2 regions of the Brevibacterium otitidis genome follow, and region 1 is predicted to be linked to the other one. Evidence: riboswitches for the same ligand, from Rfam matches in the RefSeq annotation. Region 1 holds a riboswitch; the other holds the start of a gene.
What was found. Region 1 has a riboswitch for FMN ahead of ribD (bifunctional diaminohydroxyphosphoribosylaminopyrimidine deaminase/5-amino-6-(5-phosphoribosylamino)uracil reductase RibD). Riboswitches for the same ligand answer to the same signal wherever they lie in the genome.

Region 1 (11,496 bases):
GGGCCGCGGTGATCCACGGCGCGGTCGCCGGGATGATGCTGAGGATCCAGCCTCCAAAGAACGACGCGCCCGCCAGCGCCGCGCCGACGGCCAGCGCCCGCCACCCGGCAGAGGCGGCGGAGCGGCGCGCCGGCGGGCCGGGTGCCGGATCTGCTGAGCGGTGGCGTCTGGCATGCGCGCGTGCAAGCAGCATGAGGGCGATCCCGCCGAGCGTCCACACCGCGGCGAGGGCAAGACTCCACAGCGGCAGTGCCGCAGTGCCGGCAGATGCGCCGAGCCCGAAGGCCTTGCGCAGGATGAGCGCGCCGAGGACAATCGTGACGGTCGCAGGCGCCCAGACAGCAGCACGTGAGGTGAGCACCCGCTGCGACGTCAGGGCACCAGTCTAGGAGATGACTGCAATGCGAGTTCTGCTCATCGGCGCCACCGGATACGTTGCCTCGCGCACGATCCCCGTCCTGCTCGATGCCGGGCACACCGTCACCGCCGCTGCCCGCTCACCGGAGAAGCTCAGGGCGTTCTGGTGGGCAGACCGCGTCACCGCCGCCCGGCTCGACGTCACCGATGACGCATCCGTGTCCGCGGCGGTGGCTCACAGTGATGCCGATGCCATCGTCTACCTCGTCCACGGGATGGGCGGGTCTGACTTCCGCACGGTCGACCGGCAGTCAGCCCAGCACGTGCGCCGGGCAGCCGACGCGGCCGGCATCAATCGGATCGTCTACCTCTCGGGGATCATCCCGGCTGTCAACAGGGAGCGTCTGTCCGAGCATCTGCTCTCGCGGCTCGAAGTCGAACAGGAGCTCTCCCGGGCCGCCGCCACGGTCATCACGCTGCGTGCGGCGATGATCGTCGGGGCGGGCTCGACGAGCCTGGCCCTCGTCCGGCAGCTGGCGACGCGGCTGCCGGTCACGGTGGTGCCGTCGTGGATGCGCCACCTCGTCGAGCCGATCGCCATCACCGATGTGGCCGCCGCGATCGAGGCGGCGCTGCGGGTCGATCGGCCGACCGGGCAGGTCTCGATCGGCGGCGGGACGGTGATGTCGTATCCCGAGCTTATCGATCTGCTCACCGAGCTCAGCGGGCTCGTCCGCCCGCAGGTGCCCGGCGGACCGCTGCCGGAACCGCTCGTCGCGAAGGCTGCGGCGGTGCTGACAGATCTGCCGGGCCCGACGGTCGAGGCGCTCATCGAATCGCTCCAGGAGGACATGGTCTCCTCCGGCGACAGCTGGCGCGCCGACCTGTTCGCAGGGGCACCTGCCCATCAGCCGCTGACACCCCTGAGCGTCATCAGAGCTGGCTGAGCTCGGCGCGCACAGCCGCCAGGACAGCAGTGAGCTCCGGGCCGGTGAGCGAGCTCAGCGCGATCTCGATGCCGGCCTGCTGCCCGCCGGTCCATTTGCCGGCCAGATCGTCGACGAGGATGCCGCGCTCACCGAGTGCGCGCCGCAGGCGCCGCGCACCCGCGGCCGGCCGTTCGAGGATCACCCGCCCGCGCACCTGGGTCAGCGGTAGGCCTGCGGCATCGACCGCCTCGGCGGCGGCCGCCAGCCGCTTGCGCATCCGCAGCATCCGCCGGCGCAGCCCGCCTGAGTCCAGGTAGTCGGCGAGCACTGCCTGGATGAGCGGTGAGGCGGCGGGACCGAGCATCCGGCGGTGGGCGGCGATCGCAGCGCTGAGCGGGCCGGTGGCGATGATGTAGCCGATGCCCAGGCGCGTGCCGAGCAGGGTGGCGAAGGATCCGAGGTGCAGCACCCGGCCGCTGCTGTCGAGGTCGGCGAGGGTCGGCGGCAGGCTGCCGGCGTAGCGCGCTTCGGTGTCGTAGTCGTCTTCGATCAGGTGTCCGCCGCACGATTCGGCCCAGCGCAGCAGCTGCACGCGTCGCCTCGCGCTCATCGAATCTCCGTGCGGATGCAGGTGGTTGGGCGTCACCAGCAGGGCGCGCAGCCGCCCCGGGATCGCAGCGGGGTCGATGCCGTCGGCGTCGACGGGAACATCGACGGTGGCGGTGTTCGCCAGTGCTCGGCGCAGCCCGGGGAAGCCCGGGCTCTCGACTCCGAGCGCTGCGGGGGCGAGGACGTTGAGGACGGTGCGCAGCCCGTCGCGGGCGCCGGCGGTCAGCACGATGTCGGCGGGTTCGACCTGCATTCCGCGCACCAGCCGCAGGTGCCCGGCGATCGCCTGGCGCACCGTCTGGGTGCCGCAGCCGTCATCGCTGACATCGCGGGTGTCGAGTCCGCGGCGCCAGGCAGCCCGGAAATCGGGCTCATCGCGCGGGTCGGGGCGCACGCTCACACCCCGGGCATCGATGCGCACCTCCGCCGCGGTGTCAGCGGAGCGCTGGGCGGGGGCTGCCCGTCCCGGCGCGGCATGTGTCCCCGAACGGCGTGCAGCCGAGGCGCGACCGGTCGGGGCGCGGGCAGGCGAGCCGCCACCGGTCGGCGCCGTCTCCAGTGCCGGGTTGACGCGTGTGCCCGAACGGGCGGCCGTGACGAGCTGGCCCTCGGCGATGAGGTGCTCATACGCCGTCTGCACGGTGCCGCGGGCGACGCCGAGCTGCGCGGCGAGCACCCGGCTGGAGGGCAGGCTGTCGCCTGGGCGCAGACGACCGGTGGCGATCTCGGCCCGGATGCCGGCGACGATCTGCAGCGGCAGACCGATGCGCGAGCTGCGGTCGAGGCTCACCGTGAGATCCGCGTCATGCGCCATGCACACCCCTCCCTCACCTGGTCTCGCGGCATCCGGAACCGCGCGCAACTGGACTACAGAATACCCCTGAATCTGGACCATATCTGCAGTCCAATGCTCGCTAGGCTCACGAATACCCCGTCGGGCGCCTGGACGTCCGGCTCACCACCAGCGGGTGTCCGGCACCCGCCACAACCCAGGAGATTGCATGACTGCCACACTGACCGACACCACCACCTCCAACGCCGCTGCGGACACGCCCACTTCAGGCACTGCCGACAGCGCCGCGCAGCAGCGCGCCACCGGCGCCCAGCTGAGCTCAGAGCTCGCCCGCTCGCTGGCAGGCGGCGTCATCATGGACGTCGTCACCCCTGATCAGGCACGCATCGCCGAAGATGCCGGTGCGGTGGCGGTCATGGCGCTCGAGCGGGTGCCTGCCGATATCCGCGCCCAGGGCGGGGTCGCCCGGATGAGCGACCCGGACCTCATCGCCGGGATCCTCGACGCCGTGTCGATTCCGGTGATGGCCAAGGCGCGCATCGGCCACTTCGTCGAAGCGCAGATCCTGCAGTCCCTCGGCGTGCACTACGTCGACGAGTCTGAGGTCCTCTCCCCTGCCGACTACGTCAACCACATCGACAAGCGCGCCTTCGAGGTGCCATTCGTGTGCGGTGCCACCAACCTCGGCGAGGCGCTGCGCCGCATCAACGAAGGTGCCGACATGATCCGTTCGAAGGGCGAGGCCGGCACCGGCGATGTCTCCGAGGCGACCCGCCACATCCGCACGATCAACGGGGAGATCCGCCGGCTGCAGGCGCTGAGCGAGGATGAGCTCTATGTTGCGGCCAAGGAGCTGCAGGCACCGTTCGACCTCGTGCGCACCGTCGCCCGCGACGGCCGCCTGCCGGTCGTCACCTTCGTCGCCGGTGGCGTGTCCACCCCTGCTGATGCGGCGATGATGATGCAGCTCGGTGCCGAGGGCGTGTTCGTCGGCTCGGGCATCTTCAAGTCCGGCAATCCGGAGGCACGGGCCAAAGCCGTCGTCAAGGCCACGGCGAACTACGACGATCCCGAGGTGCTCGCTGAGGTCTCCCGCGGGCTCGGTGAGGCGATGGTCGGCCTGAACGTCAGCGACCTGCCGGCCCCGCACCGCCTGGCCGAGCGCGGCTGGTAAGTCTCTCCGCAGCGCAACCAGCGCCGCACAGCGGCGTCGTTCAGCCGCCGGTGACGGTCCACAGCGTGGTGGACTCACCGGCGGCTGCTGCGAACCAGCGGCCGGTGGCACTCGGCTCGGCGTACTGGCCGACGTCGTGGGCCTCGGCGTGCTCCGTGCCGTCGAGGGTGAAGAAGTGCACCGCATCGTTGAGCAGCACCGGGATGAGGCCGAGCTGCGGAAATGCGCCGTTGCCGCCGAATCCGTAGCTGCCTTCGACCGGGTCGACCGGATCTACGTCCTCGCCTGCTTCCCAGAGTGTCGATCCGTCATTGGCGTTGACGGCCCTCACGCCGGCGTCGAGGCCGGGCATGATGATCAGCGGCGCATTGGTGCCGTCGACGGGTGTGTGCAGGCGTCCGTACTGTTCGTTGAACAGCCCGAATTCGAAGGCGTCTTCGGAGATGTCGGTGTGCCAGGCCTCGCCGTCGAGCAGTGAGCCGAGCACGAGGATCCGGGAGGCGAACGGCTGGGTGCTCGCGCACACGAAGGTGCCCGAGGCGGTGGAGACCGGCCGGGCGGCACAGTAGTCGACCGGCTCCTCACTGAAGTCGATGCCCTCGGCGAGGTCAGGATCGTCGGCAGCGCTGAGCGGGGTGAGCGCCCCAGAGCTCTCCGGCAGGTCCGTCGGCACCGTGAGCAGCGCGGTGCGGGTGACGGACCCGGAGTACGGGTCGTCAGGATCGGCGGTGCCGAAGGCGTAGACAAGCGTGCCGGGGGCCTTCTGCGGGTAGATGCCGAAGCCGAGGTCCTGCTCGCCGTACGCGCTGAGGTCGACGGTGGCATGCTGGCCTGATGCCAGGTCGAGGCGGGTGAGGAAGCTGCCGTCGCCATCGCGCCACGGCAGGTAGGCGTGCGTGCGGTCGGGTGTGATCTGCAGGTTCGCCCCGCCCATGGGCTGCGCATCGGCAGCCGCTTGCACGGCAGGCCACGCCGGCTGGCCGGAGGCCGGATCGAGGCCGAGGACCATCGCCTTGTGCTCATCGCCGGTGCAGCTGCCGCGAGCGGCGTCGATCATCCCGTATTCGAGCAGGATGATCCCGTCCTCGCCGAGTGCGCTCGTCCCGGTGGAGGAGGACGAGTAGTAGTCACCCGGTTCGGTGCAGCCGAGACCGGCATCGGCTGGTGTGTAGGTCCATGCTTCGCTGCCGTCGCCCCAGTCGAGTGCGCGCAGGCGGCCGGTCCCGTCATCGACGATGACGGTCTCGCCGTGGGAGTAGGCGGCCACACTGTCGGGCCGGTCCATATCGACCTGCGCCTGGTGGGTCCACAGTTCAGCGCCGTCTGCGCCGACCGCGACGAGCCGCCCGCCCATCGCGTCGGCGACCAGAGCCCGGTCGGTGTCGTTGTCGGCCAGCAGGCTGGCGTAGAAGTCGAGGGTGATCGCCTCGCTCAGCTGCGGCGGTTCCGGTGTGCTGGGCGCAGGTGAGCTGCCGGGTGCGTCATCTGCGGCCGCGCATCCGGCGGCCAGCGTGAGAGCACCTACGGCGATGAGGGCGAGCGCGGGGCGGGGGAACGGGTGCATGACTGTTCCTTCGCAAGCAGGGACACCGTGATGATCTCCCTGGTGAGCATCCTGTCTTCACTATGCCAGACGGGTCGGACAACGGTGGTGGCGAAGCACGGGAGGCGCCCACCGCCTCGGGCACGGTGGTGTGCGTGTCTGTGACGCGTGCTACGGTGTGGGCAGATGTTCCGGGGACGGTGAGATTCCGTACCGGCGGTGACAGTCCGCGACCCGAACGCCGAGGCCCACACGGGCGGAGGGGTTCGGCTGACTCGGTGCGATTCCGAGACCGACAGTGAAAGTCTGGATGGGAGGAACACACGGTCCAGGGCACCCGTGTCTGCCCGGACCGGCAGCGGCGCACCCGTGTCTGCGCGGACGCCTGCCGTCTGGCTCCCGTCTCCCCGGTAGGAGGAGAGGGAGAATGCACCGCTCATCTGCACCCGCCGCGCCTGCCGCCGGGATCACTGCCCGTGAACGCCGGGCCATGTCCGCTGCCCTCGCCGCCGCCCGCCGCGGCCAGCGCGGGGCCACCCCTCTCGTCGGCGCGGCCGTCATCAGCGCCGACGGGACGATCGTCACCGGTTACCACGCAGGTGCTGGGCATCCGCACGCCGAACCGGCAGCCCTGGCGGCCGCCGTTGCGGCCGGCATTGACCTCGGCACCGCCACGCTCGTCGTCACGCTCGAACCCTGCGCCCATGTCGGCCGGACCCCGTCGTGTGCGCACACGATCGTCAGGGCCGGGATCCCGCGCATCGTCTACGCTGCAGCCGACCCGAATCCGGTCGCCGCCGGGGGTGCCGAGGTGCTGCGGGCGGCCGGACGCGAGGTGGTCGCCGGGCTGGCAGCCGATGAGGCGGCGGTGCTCAATGACCGGTGGGTGGCCGCACAGCGTGCGTCCCGGCCGTTCGTGACGGCGAAGCTCGCCCAGAGCCTCGACGGGCGGATCGCCGCTGCCGACGGCACCAGCCAGTGGATCACCTCCGATGAGACCCGGTCCCGCGTGCACGCGCTGCGCGCCCGGGTCGACGCCGTCATCGTCGGCACCGGCACCGCCCGGGCCGACAATCCGCGGCTCACCGCCCGCATCGACGGCCGCGCTGCGGCCCGGCAGCCGGTGCCGGTCGTCATCGGCACCCGCGATCTCGACGCCTCCAGCCACCTCGCCGCCGACCCGCGCACCATCCACCTGCGCACCCACGACCTGCTGCACGCGCTGCGGCAGCTGCGGGCGCGCGGGATCGAGCACGTGCTCGTCGAGGGCGGGGCGCACCTGCTCAGCGGCTTCCTAACCGCCGGACTCGTCGACGAGCTGTTCCTCCACCTCGGCCCGCAGCTGCTCGGCACCGGCGGGCTCGCCGCCACCGCCGGCCTTGAGGTGCCGACACTCGCAGCCGCCCCGCGCTTCATCCCCGACGACCTTGCCGCCCCTGCCGCTGCCACGAGCGGGACCGACACCATCCTGCACCTGAGACCGGCACCCGCCGCCCCGGCCCCGGCACCACCAGCCCCATCCACCACCGACCACAGGAGTCACCACATGTTCACCGGCATCATCGAAGCCACCGGCACCGTCCTGTCCGTCACCTCCGTTCCCGGCACCGACACCGCCCGCATCAGCATCAGGGCCGGCAGCCTCATCGACGACCTGCCAGCCGGCGGGTCCCTGGCTGTCAACGGCGTCTGCCTCACCGCCACCCGCACTTCCGCCGAAGCCGCGCCGGCAGATGAGAACCCGGCCAGCACCTCGGGCCCGGGGATCTTCACCGCCGACATCATGGGCGAGACGCTGGCGCGCTCGAGCCTGGGTGCGCTGAGGGCGGGCGCGCAGGTGAATCTCGAACGCTGCATGCCGGCCAGCGGGCGCTTCGACGGGCACATCGTCCAAGGTCACGTCGACGGGGTCGGGCGGATCAGCGTGTTCGAGGACTGCGGGGCGTGGACGCGGATGCGCATCGAGCTGCCAGCCGCGCTCGCCCCGCTGTGCGTGGAGAAGGGTTCGATCGCACTCGACGGCACCTCGCTGACGATCACCGCCGTCTCCCCGGCAGGTGCCGGGCAGCCGTGGTGCGAAGTCGGGCTCATCCCGGCGACCCTGGCCGCGACGACGTTCGGGCAGGCGAGCGTCGGGGACCTCGTCAACATCGAAACCGATGTGCTGGCCAAGTACGCCCAGAGCCTCGCCGGACGGCAGGTGCGACGTGCCGATCCCGTGCAGGCGCCGCCGTCGCCGTGGCAGGACAAGCCGTGGGAGACCACCGCAGCCGACGCGTCCCCGGCACGCGGGCTCGACTCGATCGATGAGGCGATCAGCCGACTGCGCCGCGGTGTCCCGACGATCGTCGTCGACGATGCCGACCGCGAGAACGAAGGCGACCTCATCGTGCCGGCCGAGCTGCTGAGCCCGGAGTGGATGGGCTTCATCGTCCGCCACACCTCCGGCGTGGTGTGCGCGCCGATGACCGCTGAGATCGCAGCCCACCTCGATCTGCCGGCCATGACCGCGGTGAACGAGGACCCGAAGGGCACGAACTACACCGTCAGCTGCGATGCCCGCGGCCTGGACACCGGCATCAGCGCCGGTGAGCGCACGACAACCCTGCGCATGCTGGCCGACCCGCAGGCGGGCCCGGAGCAGCTGACCCGGCCGGGGCATGTGTTCCCGCTCATCGCCGCCGCCGCCGGGGTCCGCGAGCGCGCCGGGCACACCGAGGCCGGAGTCGAACTCGCCCGGCTGGCCGGCTGCCGGCCGGTCGCAGCGATCGCCGAGGTCGTCGACGACACCGGCGAGGTCATGCGCCTCGACGCGCTGCTGGCCTTCGGGACCCGGTTCGGGCTGCCGGTCATCTCGATCGCCGAGCTGCGCGCATGGCTCGACACGCACACCCCAGCCGCCCATCAGAACTGAACCGGACACCGCACCAGGCACTGCACTGGACACTGCACCGGACACCGCACCGAACACTGAGAGAAGGGATCACATCATGGCATCGAGCGGAGCACCGACCATGAGGCCGCAGGCCGCGCCCGGCACCCGCGTGGCGATCGTCGCCTCCTCCTGGCACACCGAGGTGATGGACGGGCTCCTCGCCGGCGCCCAGCGCGCCCTCGACGAGGCCGCAGCTGAGACGACCGGGTTGGAGGTCAGCGTCTTCCGGGCGCCGGGCAGCTTCGAGCTGCCGCTGCTGGCCCGTGCGGCGGCGGAACGCTTCGACGCCGTCGTCGCGCTCGGCGTCGTCATCCGCGGCGGCACCCCGCACTTCGACTACGTCTGCCGGGCCGCCACCGACGGGCTGGCCCAGGTGGCGGCCGAGACCGGCACACCGGTCGGGTTCGGGCTGCTGACCTGCGATGACGATGAGCAGGCCCGCAACCGGGCTGGGCTGCCGGGCTCGCGGGAGGACAAGGGACACGAAGCGGCGAGCGCAGCCCTTGCCGCGCTCGCCGCTCTCGGTGAGATCGCTGCCGCCTGAGCGCTGTGCGCCCAGGCGGCGGCAGGTCAGTACCGCATCAGTGCTGCGACGTTCTCGACCCGGCCGTCGGAGATGATGACGATCGTGCCGGAGTTCTGCAGCGTCGACAGGATCGCGGAATCGACATCGCCGCTGCCCTCTGAGGCCGTGAGCGACGGGTTGATGAACAGCGTGTCGACCCGCCCCTCGGCAGCTGCCTCGCGGATGACGTCGGTCTGGGTGACGCCGCGGCCGGTGCCCTGCGCATCGGCGAAGCGGGCGTAGGCTGCGTCGTCGCGTTCGGCGAAGGCCGGCATGACGACCTCCCAGGCATCGGCGTGCAGCTGGCCGGGCGTGCGGTCGTCGGGGTTGCCGGCGACCATCTCGTCGAGCAGCGCCGGGTAGGTGCACACGGGCTTGAACAGCGGCATCGCCTCAGCCACGGCTGCGAGGATCAGCGGCTGGCTGCGGGCTTTGCCGAGCAGCGTTCCGACTCCTTCGCCGACGGCCTTGACGAACTTCTCGACGAAGATCCGGTCGACCTCTCCGCCGGCGCCGTGGCCGTGGAACATCGCACGGTCGCCGCCGATCGACCGGCTCTGCAGCTGCCGCTGCCGCTCATCGGGGTCGACGACGTCGTCCATGCTCTGCGGCACGGTCTCACCGAGGTCGAGTTCGACGATCGAGTCCTTCGTCGCGTCGAACAGGCGCACCTTGTTCCGTGACAGCGCCAGGATGTAGAAGGCGTGGGACTGGGCGAGCGCTGGGGCGATCGGGCGGACCGTCATCGAGTCGCCGACGCTGACGTGCTCGGTCAGCGGCACACCGAGCCGGTAGGTCAGCGTCATGCCCTTGGCTGCGTAGAGGGCCAGCCCGTCGGCCTGCTGCCGCCAGAACGGGCCGTCGTTGACGAGGTCGTTGAGCGGGGCGAGGATCTCCTTGGCTTCCTTCGCCTCGACGCCGGCGTCGGCGAGCTTGCGGCCTGCCTCATCGAGCAGTGACTTGAGGCGGGTGGATGACTCGCGCGATTGGTGACCCGCTCGCGATGTCGGCATCAGGATGGTCACCTTGGGCCCTGAGGCCTCAGCCATCCTCTTGAGATCAGTTGGGTCAACGTAGTCAAATGAACCGAGAGTATGAGTGACGTCCATACACAGAGCTTAGCGATGCAGGTCACGCTTGTGAACTGGTGCCAACAGGCGAGACCTTTTGTTTCTGCTCTCACGGCGCCCGTATCCCGCAGATGCGGACTCCGATACGATGGGTATCCGGCCGGTTGCGCGCCTTTCCGCCGTTGTCACGGCATCTGCGCCGGCACCCTGCATCTGAAGGGATGTCACTGTGAAGACCGTTCACCTCAAGACCAAAGAGATCCGCAGCCGCGACGAGCTCGCCGACCTGCTCCAGCAGCTCGCCGACCAGATCGCCGAGGGCACGCTCGTGTTCCGTCAGGGCGCTGAAGAGACCCGGCTGGAGATGCCGAGCTCGGTGCGCCTGTCCGTCGAGGTCGTCGACGAGGACAAGCCGGCGACCGAGCAGAAGCCGAGCAAGGGCACCAAACGCGAGGTGGAGGTCGAGATCTCCTGGCGGGTCGGCGAGGACGGCCCGATCGCAGCCGACGAGCCGCTCACTCTCGGCTGAGCCCTGTGTCCCTCGCGCGGCCGAGTCCGCGCTGCTGCCGGTGGCGTGCCCGCACCTGGAAGAACCGCACAACCGCATAGACCGAACCGATCACCGGGGCGAACAGCGCAGCCATGACAGTGAGCGGGTAGCGGGCGGTGTCACCGGGATCGCGCCGGGTGCCAGCCGCGCAGGCGATGCCGATCAGCCAGATGATGAGCACCGTGCCTTCGGTGAGATTCAGACCCAACATCGCCGCTTCCTTCCCTCACGAGCCGGCGACAAGCCTACCGTCTGACCGGCGGGTCACCGTTCGGTGACGAAGCCTTCGTCGACCATCCAGCGCAGCGCCACGTCGACGGGGTCATCACCGTCGACGTCGACCTGCCGGTTGAGCTCCTGCATCTGCTCGGTCGTGAGCTTCTCGGCGATCGGCGCGTAGAGGTCTTCGAGTTCGGGGTACTCCTCCAGCGTCTGCGTGAAGAACACCGGAGCGGCGTTGTAGGCGGGGAAGAACTGCTCATCGTCTTCGAGGACGAGGAGGTTCATCGCCTTGATCCGCCCGTCGGTGAGATACACATTGCCGAAATTGCACTGGCCGTCGGCGGTGGCTGCGTAGATCGGGCCGGCGTCGTAGATGCCGATATTGTCCTCCGGGGTGCCGTCGGGCTCACCGCGCGGAATTCCATAGGCCTCCAGTAGCGGGGTGAGGCCATCGGGTCGGGAGTTGAACTCGGCGGCCACGCAGATCGTGCGCTCTTCCGGCGGCAGTTCGGCCAGCTGCGACATCTTCGTCACCTCGCCGAGCTCGCCGGGCGCATCCGAACGGATCGCCATGCCGTAGGAGTTGTTGAGCTCGGCGGCCTCACCCCAGGTCAGGCCGTTGGCCAGATCGGCGTCATGGACGGCTTCCCACTGGTCGTGCGGGTCGGGGATGCCCTCCTCTTCGTTCAGGTAGGTCAGCCATGCGGTGCCGGTGTATTCCCATGTCAGATCGGCCTGCCCGCTTGTCA
Region 2 (11,496 bases), on a different contig from region 1:
GGCGTCGCCGCTGTATGCCCATGCCGTGACCCTGTCGCCCTATCTGGGCTTCGGCTCACTGGAACCGGCATTCGACTGCGCCCGCCGCTACGGCAGCGGCGCTTTCGTCCTCGCCCTGACCTCCAACCCCGATGGCGCCCGCGTCCAGCACGCCCGCACCACCGGCGGGCAGGCGGTCGCTGCCGAGGTCATCGCCGGAGTGCAGCAGGTGAACGCGCAGCTCGGTGCCCCGCGTCTGGGCGTCGTCGTCGGCGCGACGACCGGAACGGCGGCCCGTGACATCGGCATCGACCTGGCAGCAGGCGACTTCCCGATCCTCGCACCCGGCTACGGAGCCCAGGGCGCTGGAGTGAGCGAGCTGCACGAGGTCTTCGGCCCGGCATTCGCCGATAGGCGCGTCATCGTCAACGCCGGGCGCACCATCCTGTCAGCCGGGCCGGATATTCCTGCGCTGCGGGAGAGGATCCGGGAAACGACTCGTGCACTGAGCGGGTGAGAAGGTCTACACTGATACAAATCCGCGGATGCGGAAAGGATCACAAAGGAGTAGACGTGGCTCTCCAACCTTTGACCCCGGAACAGCGATCTGCAGCACTCGACAAGGCGTTCAGAGCCCGGCAGGCTCGAGCTGATGCGAAGGCCGCGCTCAAATCGGGCGCGAAGAGTCTGGCGACTGTGCTCAAGGAGGCCGCAGGCGATGAAGCACTGTCGAAGATGAAGGTCCATGATCTGCTCCGCTCGATGCCCGGGGTGGGCAAGCGCCGAGCCTCTGCGCTCATGAAGCAGATCGGCATCGCAGAATCCCGACGCCTCAAAGGCCTCGGCGTCCATCAGAAGGCTGCACTCCTGGAGAGATTCGAAACAGCGTGAGTCAACGACTGACCGTTCTGGCCGGACCCACTGCCGTCGGCAAAGGCACCGTCGGCGCACACATCCGCAGGAACTTCCCACAGATCTGGTTCTCCGTCTCCGCCACCACCCGACCGCCGCGAAAGGGTGAGCGCGAGGGCATCGACTACTTCTTCGTCAGCGAAGAGGAGTTCGACCGCATGATCGACGACGGTGAGCTCCTCGAATACGCCACCGTCCACGGCCGCTACCGCTACGGCACCCCGGCCCAACCGGTGCGCGAAGCACTCGAAGCCGGGTGCCACCCGCTGCTGGAGATCGACCTGCAGGGCGCACGCCAGGTCAAGGAGACGATGCCGGAGGCGCGCTTCGTGTTCCTCGGCCCGCCCAGCTGGGATGAGCTCGTCCGCCGGCTCATCGGCCGCGGCACCGAATCGGCAGAAGAACAGGCCCGCCGACTGGAGACCGCCAAAGAGGAACTCGCTGCTGAGACGGAGTTCGACCACACCGTCATCAACCACGACATTTCAGAAGCAGCCGAGGAACTAGTAGCATTGATGGGGTTGTCAGTCGACAACACCCCCGACAACTGATGGAGTTTGAGTGTCCGCTGAACCGAAAGGTATCACCAATCCGCCGATCGACGACCTGCTGGCGGTGACGGAGTCGAAGTACGAGCTCGTCATCGAAGCCGCCCGTCGCGCCCGGCAGATCAATGCCTATTACGCGCAGCTCCAGGAAGGCCTGCTCGAAAACGTCGGTCCGCTCGTCACCCCGGAGCCGAACGAGAAGCCGCTGTCCATCGCGCTGCGCGAGGTCAACGACGGCAAGATCCTCATCCGCGAGCCACGCGAAGAGGACTTCGCCCCGCCGGTCGCTGATGAGTTCGACACGGCTGAGACCCCCGACATCGATCTGAGCTTCGACACCCCCACCGAGCAGTGAACATCGTCGTCGGGGTCAGCGGAGGCATCGCGGCATACAAGGTCTGCCATGTCGTCCGCGCCCTGCGCGAACAGGGGCACAGCGTCAAGGTCGTGCCCACCGCCACCTCCCTCAACTTCGTCGGCGCCGCCACCTGGGAGGCGCTGAGCGGACAGCCGGTGCAGACGACGGTGTTCGACCGCGTCGACGAAGTCGAGCATGTGCGGATCGGCCAGGACGCCGATCTTGTGCTCATCGCTCCCGCCACCGCTGACGTCATCGCCAGGCTGCGCGCCGGCCGTGCCGATGACCTGCTTGCCGCGACCGTCATCACGACGACCGCCCCGGTCGTCGTGGCCCCGGCGATGCACACCGAGATGTGGCTCAACCCCGCCACGGTCGAGAACGTCGCGGTGCTGCGCGAACGCGGGATGCACATCATCGAACCGGCCACCGGCCGACTCACCGGAGCGGACTCCGGCCCCGGCCGGTTACCCGAACCCGAGGAGATCGTCACCGCCGCGCTGGAGGCGCACCGGACCCACACCTCGGGCCCGGCTGCCGCGCCCGAGGCGGTGCTCGCCGGCCGCCGCGTCCTCATCTCCGCAGGCGGGACCCGTGAGCCCCTCGATCCCGTGCGGTTCCTCGGCAACCGGTCCTCCGGCAAGCAGGGGGTCGCGCTGGCCCGGGCCGCAGCGGCCCTCGGCGCTGATGTCACCCTCATCGCCGCAAATGTCGAAGCACGGCTGACCGATGGGCTCGGCGAGACGATCACCCTCACCAGGGTCGAGACAACGGCCGAGCTGCAGGAAGCCTGCCAGGCCGCCCAGCCGGATGCCGATATCGTCATCATGTGCGCTGCGGTCTCCGACTACCGCCCGGCGGCACGCGCTGAGCACAAGATGAAGAAGTCCGGGGATGCGGGCATGACGCTCGAACTCGTGCAGAACCCCGATATCCTCGCCGGCCTCGTCATCACCCGCCCGTCCGGGCAGACGATCGTCGGCTTCGCTGCCGAAACCGGTTCACCGGACGCCACCCCCGAGGAGCTCGCCCAGCAGAAGCTGCTGCGCAAAGGCTGCGACATGCTCGTGCTCAACGATGTCTCCGGTGGGCAGGCCTTCGACCGCGACGACACCAGCCTCGTCGTCTACGAACGTCTCGCCGATGTCGATGCCCGCAGTGAAGCCCCTGGTGAGAGCGCTGTCGTGCGCGAAGTTCTGCGCGCGGCAGGGGCGAAGGAGAATGTGTCACGGGAAGTCATGGCAGCTGTCGCTGTCCGTGCGAATCGTTAGGATGGCTGTGTGAGCACACAACATCTTCGTCAATTCACGTCCGAGTCCGTCACCGAGGGGCATCCTGACAAGATCTGCGATCAGATCAGCGATGGGGTGCTCGACGAACTGCTGCGGCAGGACCCCGATGCGCGCGTCGCTGTTGAGACGATGGTGACGACCGGTCTCGTCCACGTCGCAGGTGAGGTCTCCACCGACGGCTACGCCGATGTCGCCGGCATCGCGCGGAAGATCATCACCGACATCGGCTACGACTCCTCGGAGAAGGGCTTCGACGGCCACTCCTGCGGCGTGTCGGTGTCGATCGGCGCACAGTCCCAGAACATCGCCGATGCCGTCACCACTTCGCTCGAACACCGCAGCGGCAGTGAGCTCGACGACGCTGACTCCCTGCTGGGTGCCGGCGACCAGGGCCTCATGTTCGGCTACGCAGATGATTCCACCGACGCCCTCATGCCGCTGCCGATCCATCTTGCGCACCGGCTGAGCGAGCAGCTGAGCCGGGTGCGCAAGTCCGGACGGCTGGACTACCTGCGGCCCGACGGCAAGACCCAGGTGACGATCGGCTACGACGGGGACACCGCTCGCACCGTCGAGGCGCTCGTCGTCTCGACCCAGCACGATGCGGCGATCGGACAGCACCAGCTGGAGACCGAGATCAAGCGTGAGGTCGTCGACCCGGTGCTCGCCGACTTCTCCCTCGACACCGGCGACACCAAGTTCTACATCAACCCTGCCGGTCCCTTCGTCGTCGGTGGGCCGATGGGTGATGCCGGGCTGACCGGCCGCAAGATCATCGTCGACACCTACGGCGGATTCGCTCGACACGGCGGCGGCGCCTTCTCCGGCAAGGACCCCTCGAAGGTCGACCGGTCGGGCGCCTATGCGATGCGCTGGGTGGCGAAGAACGTCGTCGCCGCCGGACTGGCCCGCCGCTGCGAGGCCCAGGTCGCCTATGCGATCGGCTCCGCATGGCCAGTCGGTCTCTATGTCGAGACCTTCGGCACGGAGACCGTCGATCCGCAGCGCATCGAAGCCGCCGTGCGCGAGGTGTTCGACCTGCGTCCGTCCATGATCATCCGCAGCCTCGACCTCAAGCGTCCGATCTACACCGCGACCGCCACCCACGGACACTTCGGGCGCAGCGGCGAGAACTTCACGTGGGAGCGCACGGACCGCGCAGAGGATCTGCGCCGCCTGTGCTCCTGACCCGTTCAGGGGATCCCGACCATGAGTCAGCAACCGCGGCTCATCAGCGACGACGGTGATGATGACAGTCTCGACACCGGCATCCGTGTGCGCGGCGGCAAGACCCCAGCCGCGCAGCTGCCGGTGGCCGAGGTGCTCGTCGAGACCCAGCTGCCCCACCTGGCCCGGCCCTTCGACTACGCGGTCACGGAAGCCGATGACGCAGCCGCCCAGCTGGGCGTGCGCGTGCGCGTGCGCTTCGCCGGACGCCTCATCTCCGGGTTCATCATCGCCCGCAAGGACACGACCGACCATGTGGGTGAGCTGACGGCGATCGAGCGGATCGTCTCCGACCTCGTCGTCCTCACCCCCGGTCTGCGGCAGCTGTGCGAGGAGATCGCCGACCGCTACGCCGGCACTCTGCCCGATGTGCTGCGCCTGGCGATCCCGCCTCGGCACGCGACGGCAGAGAAGCGCGCCCGCCAAGCTGAGCCTGAGCCGTTGGGGGCGGTGGAGCGGCGCCAGATCTGCGATGAGCTCAGCTCCCACCCCGATGAGCCTCCAGCCTTCGCCGCGTATCTCACTGCCATCGTCGAGTGGCTGGCACGATCCGGCCACGATAACGCGGCGGAGTCAGGGGACGCGCCAGAGTCAGTTCCCGCAGCGGAGTCAGACGGTCAGGCGGAGCCAGATGACGCGGCGGAGCCGGCGGAGACGGCGGCGCCCGCATCGGGGCCGCGGGCGGCGATGGCACTGCTGCCCGGTTCACTGCCAGGCACCGGCTGGATCCACTGCGGTCTGCGCGCAGCCGCGCGAGTGCTGCGCACGGGAAGCTCAGTGCTGTGGCTCGTGCCGGATCACCGCGAACTCGCCGCACTCGAAGCCGCGCTCGGCGACCTCACACCCCTGGCGATCCGCCTGTCGGCCGACCAGGGCCAATCAGCGCGCTGGTCGGCCTGGGTGCGCGCCCTGCAGGGGACCGGCCGCCTCATCATCGGCACCCGCGCGGCGGCCTTCGCCCCGGCCGATGACATCCGGCTCATCATCTGCCTCGACGACGGTGACGAGAACTACCTCGACCAGCACGCACCGTACCCGCACGCCCGCCAGGTGCTGCTCAGCCGGATCCAGCACACCGGCGCTGCCGCCCTGTTCCTCGACTACAACCGCACCGTCGAGATCCAACGGCTCGTGCGCATCGGCTGGATGGGAGAGATCAGCTATCCGCCGGCCGTCCACCGGCAGCGCACGCCTTTGTGCCAGCTGCCGCCGGATGACCTGCCCCCACAGCAGCGCCAGCGGCTGCCCGAACTCGGCTTTCAGCTCGCCCAAGCCGCCCTCGGCCGGACCAAGCAGAGCCCGGCGGTGGGGCCCGTGCTCGTCCAAGTCCCGCGCGCTGGCTACCTGCCGGTCATCGCCTGCGCCGGCTGCCGCGCAGTCATCGAATGCCCCCAATGCGCCGGCAAGCTCGAAGCGGCCTCCCAGACCGGGCCCTTCGCCTGCCGCACCTGCGGGTTCCGTGCAGAGACCTTCACCTGCCCGCAGTGCTCCAGCCACGCCATCCGATCCGTCGTCGCCGGAATCGACCGCACCTTCGAAGAGCTCGGTCGCGCATTCCCCGGCGTCAAGGTCATCCGCTCCGGAGGCAGCCACATCATCGACCGGGTGCCCGATGAACCGAGCATCATCGTGGCCACAACCGGAGCGGAGCCCTATGCCGACAACGGATACGCCCTCGCGCTGCTGCTCGACTCGCTGTGGCCCGGCCCCGGCCTGCAGGCCACCGACCGTGCCATCGCCCGCCGCATGCGCGCCGCCTGCCTCGTGCGCAGCTGGCAGCACGGCGGACGCATCCTGCTCATGGACGACGACCCCTCGATCCGCCAGGTCATCACCGACTTCGCCCCTGTCACCTGGGCTGATGAGCAGTATGAGGCGCGCAGCGAGCTGCGCTTCCCGCCTGCTGTGCGCACAATCGGGCTGCGCGGCGAGCGCCGTGCCGTCGCCGAGGTGGTCGCTGCCGCCTCCGAGGCGGGAGAGGTCTGGGACATCTTCGCTCATGAGGAGCCCTATGAGCGGATCATCGGCACGACGATCGCCTCTGGCAGCGCTGTCACCCGCCGCATCGCCGCCGAGATCGCAGCCCGCTCGATGCGCCGCGAAGAGTCCGTCTTCGCCCGCGTCGACGACCCCGATGTGCTCTGACCCGGCTCACAGCCGGGCCAGTGGGCAGCGGTAGGACTGAGCACATGCCGGTGGCACGGTCGTTAGACTGGCCGGGTGAGAATCATCTTCGCAGGAACCCCCGCTGTCGCCGTTCCGGCACTCGAGGCGCTGCTCGCCTCCGAGCACGAGGTCATCGCGGTGCTTACCCGCCCCGATGCGCCCGTCGGCCGTAAACGCGTGCTGACACCCAGCCCGGTGAAGGAGCGCGCAATCGCCGCCGGCGTGCCCGTGCTCGAAGCCGAACGGCTGCGCGGTGAGATCCTCGACGAGCTCGCTGCCCTCAACCCCGATGCTGTCGCCGTTGTCGCCTACGGCGCGATCGCCGGCCCGCGCGCCCTGTCGATCAGCGCACACGGCTGGTACAACCTGCACTTCTCCCTGCTGCCGCAGTGGCGCGGCGCAGCCCCGGTGCAGCGGGCGCTCATGAGCGGACAGACCACCTCGGGCCTCACCGTCTTCCGCATCGACACCGGCATGGACACCGGCCCGGTGCTCGCCCAGCAGCAGCTCGACCTGCCATCAGCACCAGCCGGTGAGGTGCTCGACTCCTATGCGCGCATCGGCGCCGCACTGCTCGTATCCGCCTTCGACGAGCTCGCTGCCGGCACCGCCGAGCTGACACCTCAGCAGGGCGAGGTGAGCCATGCTGAGAAGATCACCCCTGCTGAAGCCGAACTCGACTTCACCAGCCCGAGTGCTGCCATCGTCGCCCGCGCCAACGGCGTCACCCCAGCTCCCGGACCGTGGGCCCTCATGGACGGTAAGCGGACGAAGCTCGCCGGACTCGCCCCCGCCTCGGCAGCGGACAGTCCCGCCTGGCAGCGGCCCGGCCGGCTCGCCGCCGGGCCGGACGACTCCGTGCTCATCGGCACCGCAGATGGGGCCGTGACCGTGGACCGCATCCAGCCCTTCGGCAAGCCGATGATGAACGCCGCCGACTTCCTCCGCGGCCGCGGCCAGGCCGCCTTCGACACCAGCGCGGAGCGAGCCGATGGCTGATCCCCACAGCAGCCGGCCGCGCTCCGGTGGACCGCAGCGTCGGAGCCCACAGGGCCGGAACGCACAGGGTCGGGGCCGGCAGCGCCGCAGCCGCCTCAACCCCGGCCGGCGCATCGCCTTCGAAGTGCTCATCGCCGTCGACGAAGACGACGCCTATGCCAATCTGCTGCTGCCGCCGCGGCTCAGCCGCGCAGCGCTGAGCACCGCCGATGCCGGCCTGGCAACCGAACTCACCTACGGCACGCTGCGCGGACGCGGCCTCTACGATGCGATCATCGCCCGCGCCGCCAAACGCCCCGTCGACGACCTCGACGTTCCTGCCCGCAATGCGCTGCGCATGGGTGCCCACCAGCTGCTGGGCATGCGGACCGCAGCCCATGCCGCCGTGAACGAGACCGTCGGACTCATGCGTGCGACCAAGCACATGAAGGCCGCCGGATTCGTCAACGCCGTCATGCGCCGGATCAGCGAACGCGACCGCGACACCTGGCTGCAGATCGTCACCGCCGATGCGAGCGAGGACGAGCGCCTTGGCCTCAGCCACTCCCACCCCGCCTGGATCGTCACCGCCCTGCGCGACTCGCTCACCGCCCACGGACGCGACGCCGCCGAAGTCACCGCCCTGCTCGAAGCCGACAACGCCCCGGCCCGGGTCTGCCTCACCGCCCTGCCGGGCCTGGCCGACCGCGAGGCGATGGCTGAGGGCCGCGGTGAGCTGACCGAGCTCTCGCCGCTGGGTGTCGAGCTCAGCTCCGGTGACCCGTACGCCCTGCCCGAGGTGCAGGCCGGCACCGCCCGGGTGCAGGACGAAGGCTCCCAGCTTGTCGCACTGGCCCTCAACGGCACCGCGACTCAGCCGGGCCCAGTCCTCGATCTGTGCGCCGGGCCCGGCGGCAAGACCGCAATCCTCGCCGCTGCCGCTGCGGTCTCCGGCACCTCGGTCGTCGCCTGCGATGTCTCCGCCCACCGTGCCGCACTCGTCCGCGACTCCGTGCGCGCCATCGACACGGATATCACCGTCCTCAGCACCGACGGCCGCACCCTGGACGGCGAACACCTCGGCCGCTATGCCCGGGTGCTCGCCGATGTGCCGTGCACCGGACTGGGTGCGCTGCGCCGCCGCCCGGAGGCCCGGTGGCGGCGCAGCGCCGACGACATCGCAGCGCTCCAGCCGGTCCAGCGCGAATTGCTCACCCACGCCCTCACGCTGGCGGCACCTGGGGGAGTGGTCGCCTACACCACCTGCTCACCGCACCACGCAGAGACGATCGATATCGTCGCCGAGGTGCTCGCCACCTCGGGCGCGGATGCGGACGTCCTCGACGCGGCCGCTGTCATGGCCGCGGTCACCGGTGCACCGGCGAGCCGGTTCGCCTCCGCGCAGATCGGCGGCGGGCGGGCCGTGCAGCTGTGGCCGCACGCCCATGGCACCGATGGGATGTTCCTGGCGCTGCTGCGCCGCGGCAGCTGAGAGCCGGCGGAGCCCCTATGCTTGAAGGGTGAGCATTCGCATTCATCCCAGCATCCTGTCCTGCGACTTCTCCCGCCTGTCCGAGGAACTCGAATCGATCGCGGCGGCCGATATGGCCCATGTCGACGTCATGGACAACCATTTCGTCCCGAACCTCACCTTCGGCCCGCCGGTGGTCGACCGGATCCGCGAGGTTTCGCCGATCCCCATCGACGCCCACCTCATGATCGAACAGGCCGACCGGCACGCTCCGGTCTATGCCGAGATGGGCTGCGCCTCGGTGAGCTTCCATGTCGAGGCCTCCGCCGCTCCTGTCCGGCTGGCCCGTGAGATCCGGGCGCTGGGCGCCAAGGCCTCGCTCGCGATCCGCCCGGCCACGCCGATCGAACCGTTCATCGACCTGCTGCCGGAGTTCGACCAGGTCCTCATCATGACGGTCGAACCCGGGTTCGGCGGCCAGTCCTTCCTCGATGTGTGCCTGCCGAAGGTCACCCGCACCCGGCAGGCGATCGAGGACTCCGGACTTGACGTCCAGCTGCAGGTCGACGGCGGCGTCTCCGCCCGGACCGTCGCCCGGGCGGTGGAGGCCGGAGCGAATGTGCTAGTGGCCGGCTCTGCGGTCTACAGCGCCGAGGACCGCACCGCCGCGATCGAGGAGCTGCGCGAACTCGCCCTCGCCGCCCGCGACTGACCCTCGCCGCCCGCGACTGACCCTCGCCGGCACTGAATGTGCTGGTGAGACGGATTTGCTGCGCTGCTGAAGCTGAGCCTATAGTTCGGCTAGGAGTACGTGCTCCGGGGTCGGTGAAAGTCCGAGCCGGCGGTGAAAGTCCGCGACCCCCGTCCATGGCGGGGCTGAACTGGTGGGATTCCAGTACCGACGGTGAAAGTCCGGATGGGAGGAAGCACGTCTGCGTCTGCGCAGCCGATGGGGCGACCCGTCGGTGACCTGCGCGGCGTCACGCGCTATTCACGCGTCGCAATCCCGGAGCCTGAAATGAAAGGTTTCGGAACAGCAGTGGACATCTTCTCGTGGCTCAACGCCCCCGTCTTCGAACTCATGGGCAAGCCCGTTCCGTGGTCCGATGTCATCGGCAACATCTGCGCCCTGGCGACCGTCTTCCTCGCCCTGCGCCGCAACATCTTCTCCTGGCCGGTGCAGATCACCGGCTCGATCTTCCTGTTCTCTGCCAGCGTGTCTGCCGGACTCGGCGGCAATGCCGCCCGCCAGGTCGTCATCATCGCCGCCGCGATCTGGGGCTGGAGCCAGTGGAAGCGCTCTCAGCAGCAGACCGGTGAGATCAGCGTGCGCTGGGCGACGTGGAAGGAACGTCTCGTCCTCATCGCCGCACTGGCAGCGGGAACCGCGGGATTCGGCTGGATCCTCGCCGTCAACGACTGGTCGTGGAACCCATACCCGGACGCCTATATCTTCATCGGCTCGCTCGCGGCGATGTATGCTCAGGGCCGGGCGATCGTCGAGTTCTGGTTCGTGTGGCTGGCGGTCGACCTCGTCGGCATTCCGCTGGCGATCATGGGCGGACTGCTGTTCTCCGGCGCCGTCTACCTCTTCTTCCTCGTCATGGTGATCATCGGCATCATCGACTGGGCCAAGAAGTCCCGCCAGACGATCGCGTCGCCGGCCGAACCCGCCCAGACGATCGCCGGACACTCCGCCGACAACTGAATGCCGTTGGCGGCCCGGGCGGCATCGTGCCGGGCCGCCTACATCAAAAGTCCTATAGACCTGAATCGCCTTTCACGTTACTGTGTTCTCAGACACAGTCTGCAGGTGTCATGCAGTCCTTTCTGCATCCGCTAAGCGGATGATGCGCCCAGCAGGCTGGGGGAGGTGCCATACCTGAGCCCTCTCCACACCTGATTGGGAGAGTCAATGACGACCACATCCGAACTGCAGTCATCGCAACGTCGGCCGAGGAGAGCGGCGGCCGTGCTGACACTGCTCAGCGTTTCAGCCGCCGGGCTCATCGGCCTAGCACCACCGGCCTCAGCTGCACATCCTTCCGATGCCGTTTCAGAATCACAGAGTGCGAATAGGGAGGTGACTGGCGTGAGTACCGACGCGAAAGCCGGGACCTGGTCAACGGCCACGATTGCCGGCATGAACGTTCGGCTCTACGTCCCCACCAGTGAGCACGCCGCCGGGACCGGCAGGGCGCTCATGGTCAACCTCCACGGATGTGCACAGAGCAGCGCCGACCTCCAGGAGCACGGCAACTGGGCTGCATCCGCTGAAGCGCATGGCATGATCGTCGCCCTGCCCGACGCCCCCGATGGCGGAGTCATCATGGGGTGCTGGGACTACTACGACTCCGGTCACTCCCGGACCTCCCCGAGCAGGCACGACGACAATCTCCTCGATCTCGTCGCCGAACTCAAAGGCGATGCGGACCTTGCGATCGACGCCAACCAGGTCTACATCTCCGGCCTCTCCTCAGGAGCCGGCCAGGCGATGGTGATGGGCTGCCTCGCCCCGGACGTGTTCGCAGGCATCGGCATCAGCGCCGGCCCGACGGTCGGCAC

Region 2: linked by a shared signal. The riboswitch ahead of ACFFN1_RS10140 (nicotinamide mononucleotide transporter family protein) and the one ahead of ribD (bifunctional diaminohydroxyphosphoribosylaminopyrimidine deaminase/5-amino-6-(5-phosphoribosylamino)uracil reductase RibD) in region 1 are both predicted to bind FMN.

Annotation. Positions count from the first base shown of each region.
Region 1 covers NZ_JBHMAU010000038.1:405-11,900, forward strand. Annotated here, with positions in the region: gene ACFFN1_RS04780 (CPBP family glutamic-type intramembrane protease) at 1-361, opposite strand, end outside; gene ACFFN1_RS04785 (NAD(P)H-binding protein) at 402-1,304, shown strand; gene ACFFN1_RS04790 (aminotransferase-like domain-containing protein) at 1,291-2,709, opposite strand; gene pdxS (pyridoxal 5'-phosphate synthase lyase subunit PdxS) at 2,897-3,862, shown strand; gene ACFFN1_RS04800 (outer membrane protein assembly factor BamB family protein) at 3,903-5,426, opposite strand; FMN riboswitch at 5,589-5,731, shown strand; gene ribD (bifunctional diaminohydroxyphosphoribosylaminopyrimidine deaminase/5-amino-6-(5-phosphoribosylamino)uracil reductase RibD) at 5,833-8,319, shown strand; gene ribH (6,7-dimethyl-8-ribityllumazine synthase) at 8,396-8,884, shown strand; gene ACFFN1_RS04815 (baeRF3 domain-containing protein) at 8,911-9,918, opposite strand; gene ACFFN1_RS04820 (amphi-Trp domain-containing protein) at 10,205-10,504, shown strand; gene ACFFN1_RS04825 (hypothetical protein) at 10,491-10,736, opposite strand; gene ACFFN1_RS04830 (glycine betaine ABC transporter substrate-binding protein) at 10,790-11,496, opposite strand, start outside.
Region 2 covers NZ_JBHMAU010000066.1:74,710-86,205, reverse strand. Annotated here, with positions in the region: gene pyrF (orotidine-5'-phosphate decarboxylase) at 1-496, shown strand, start outside; gene mihF (integration host factor, actinobacterial type) at 553-870, shown strand; gene gmk (guanylate kinase) at 867-1,442, shown strand; gene rpoZ (DNA-directed RNA polymerase subunit omega) at 1,453-1,794, shown strand; gene coaBC (bifunctional phosphopantothenoylcysteine decarboxylase/phosphopantothenate--cysteine ligase CoaBC) at 1,791-3,068, shown strand; gene metK (methionine adenosyltransferase) at 3,078-4,277, shown strand; gene ACFFN1_RS10160 (primosomal protein N' family DNA-binding protein) at 4,299-6,461, shown strand; gene fmt (methionyl-tRNA formyltransferase) at 6,537-7,481, shown strand; gene ACFFN1_RS10150 (RsmB/NOP family class I SAM-dependent RNA methyltransferase) at 7,474-8,952, shown strand; gene rpe (ribulose-phosphate 3-epimerase) at 8,981-9,643, shown strand; FMN riboswitch at 9,739-9,865, shown strand; gene ACFFN1_RS10140 (nicotinamide mononucleotide transporter family protein) at 9,971-10,639, shown strand; gene ACFFN1_RS10135 (extracellular catalytic domain type 1 short-chain-length polyhydroxyalkanoate depolymerase) at 11,024-11,496, shown strand, end outside.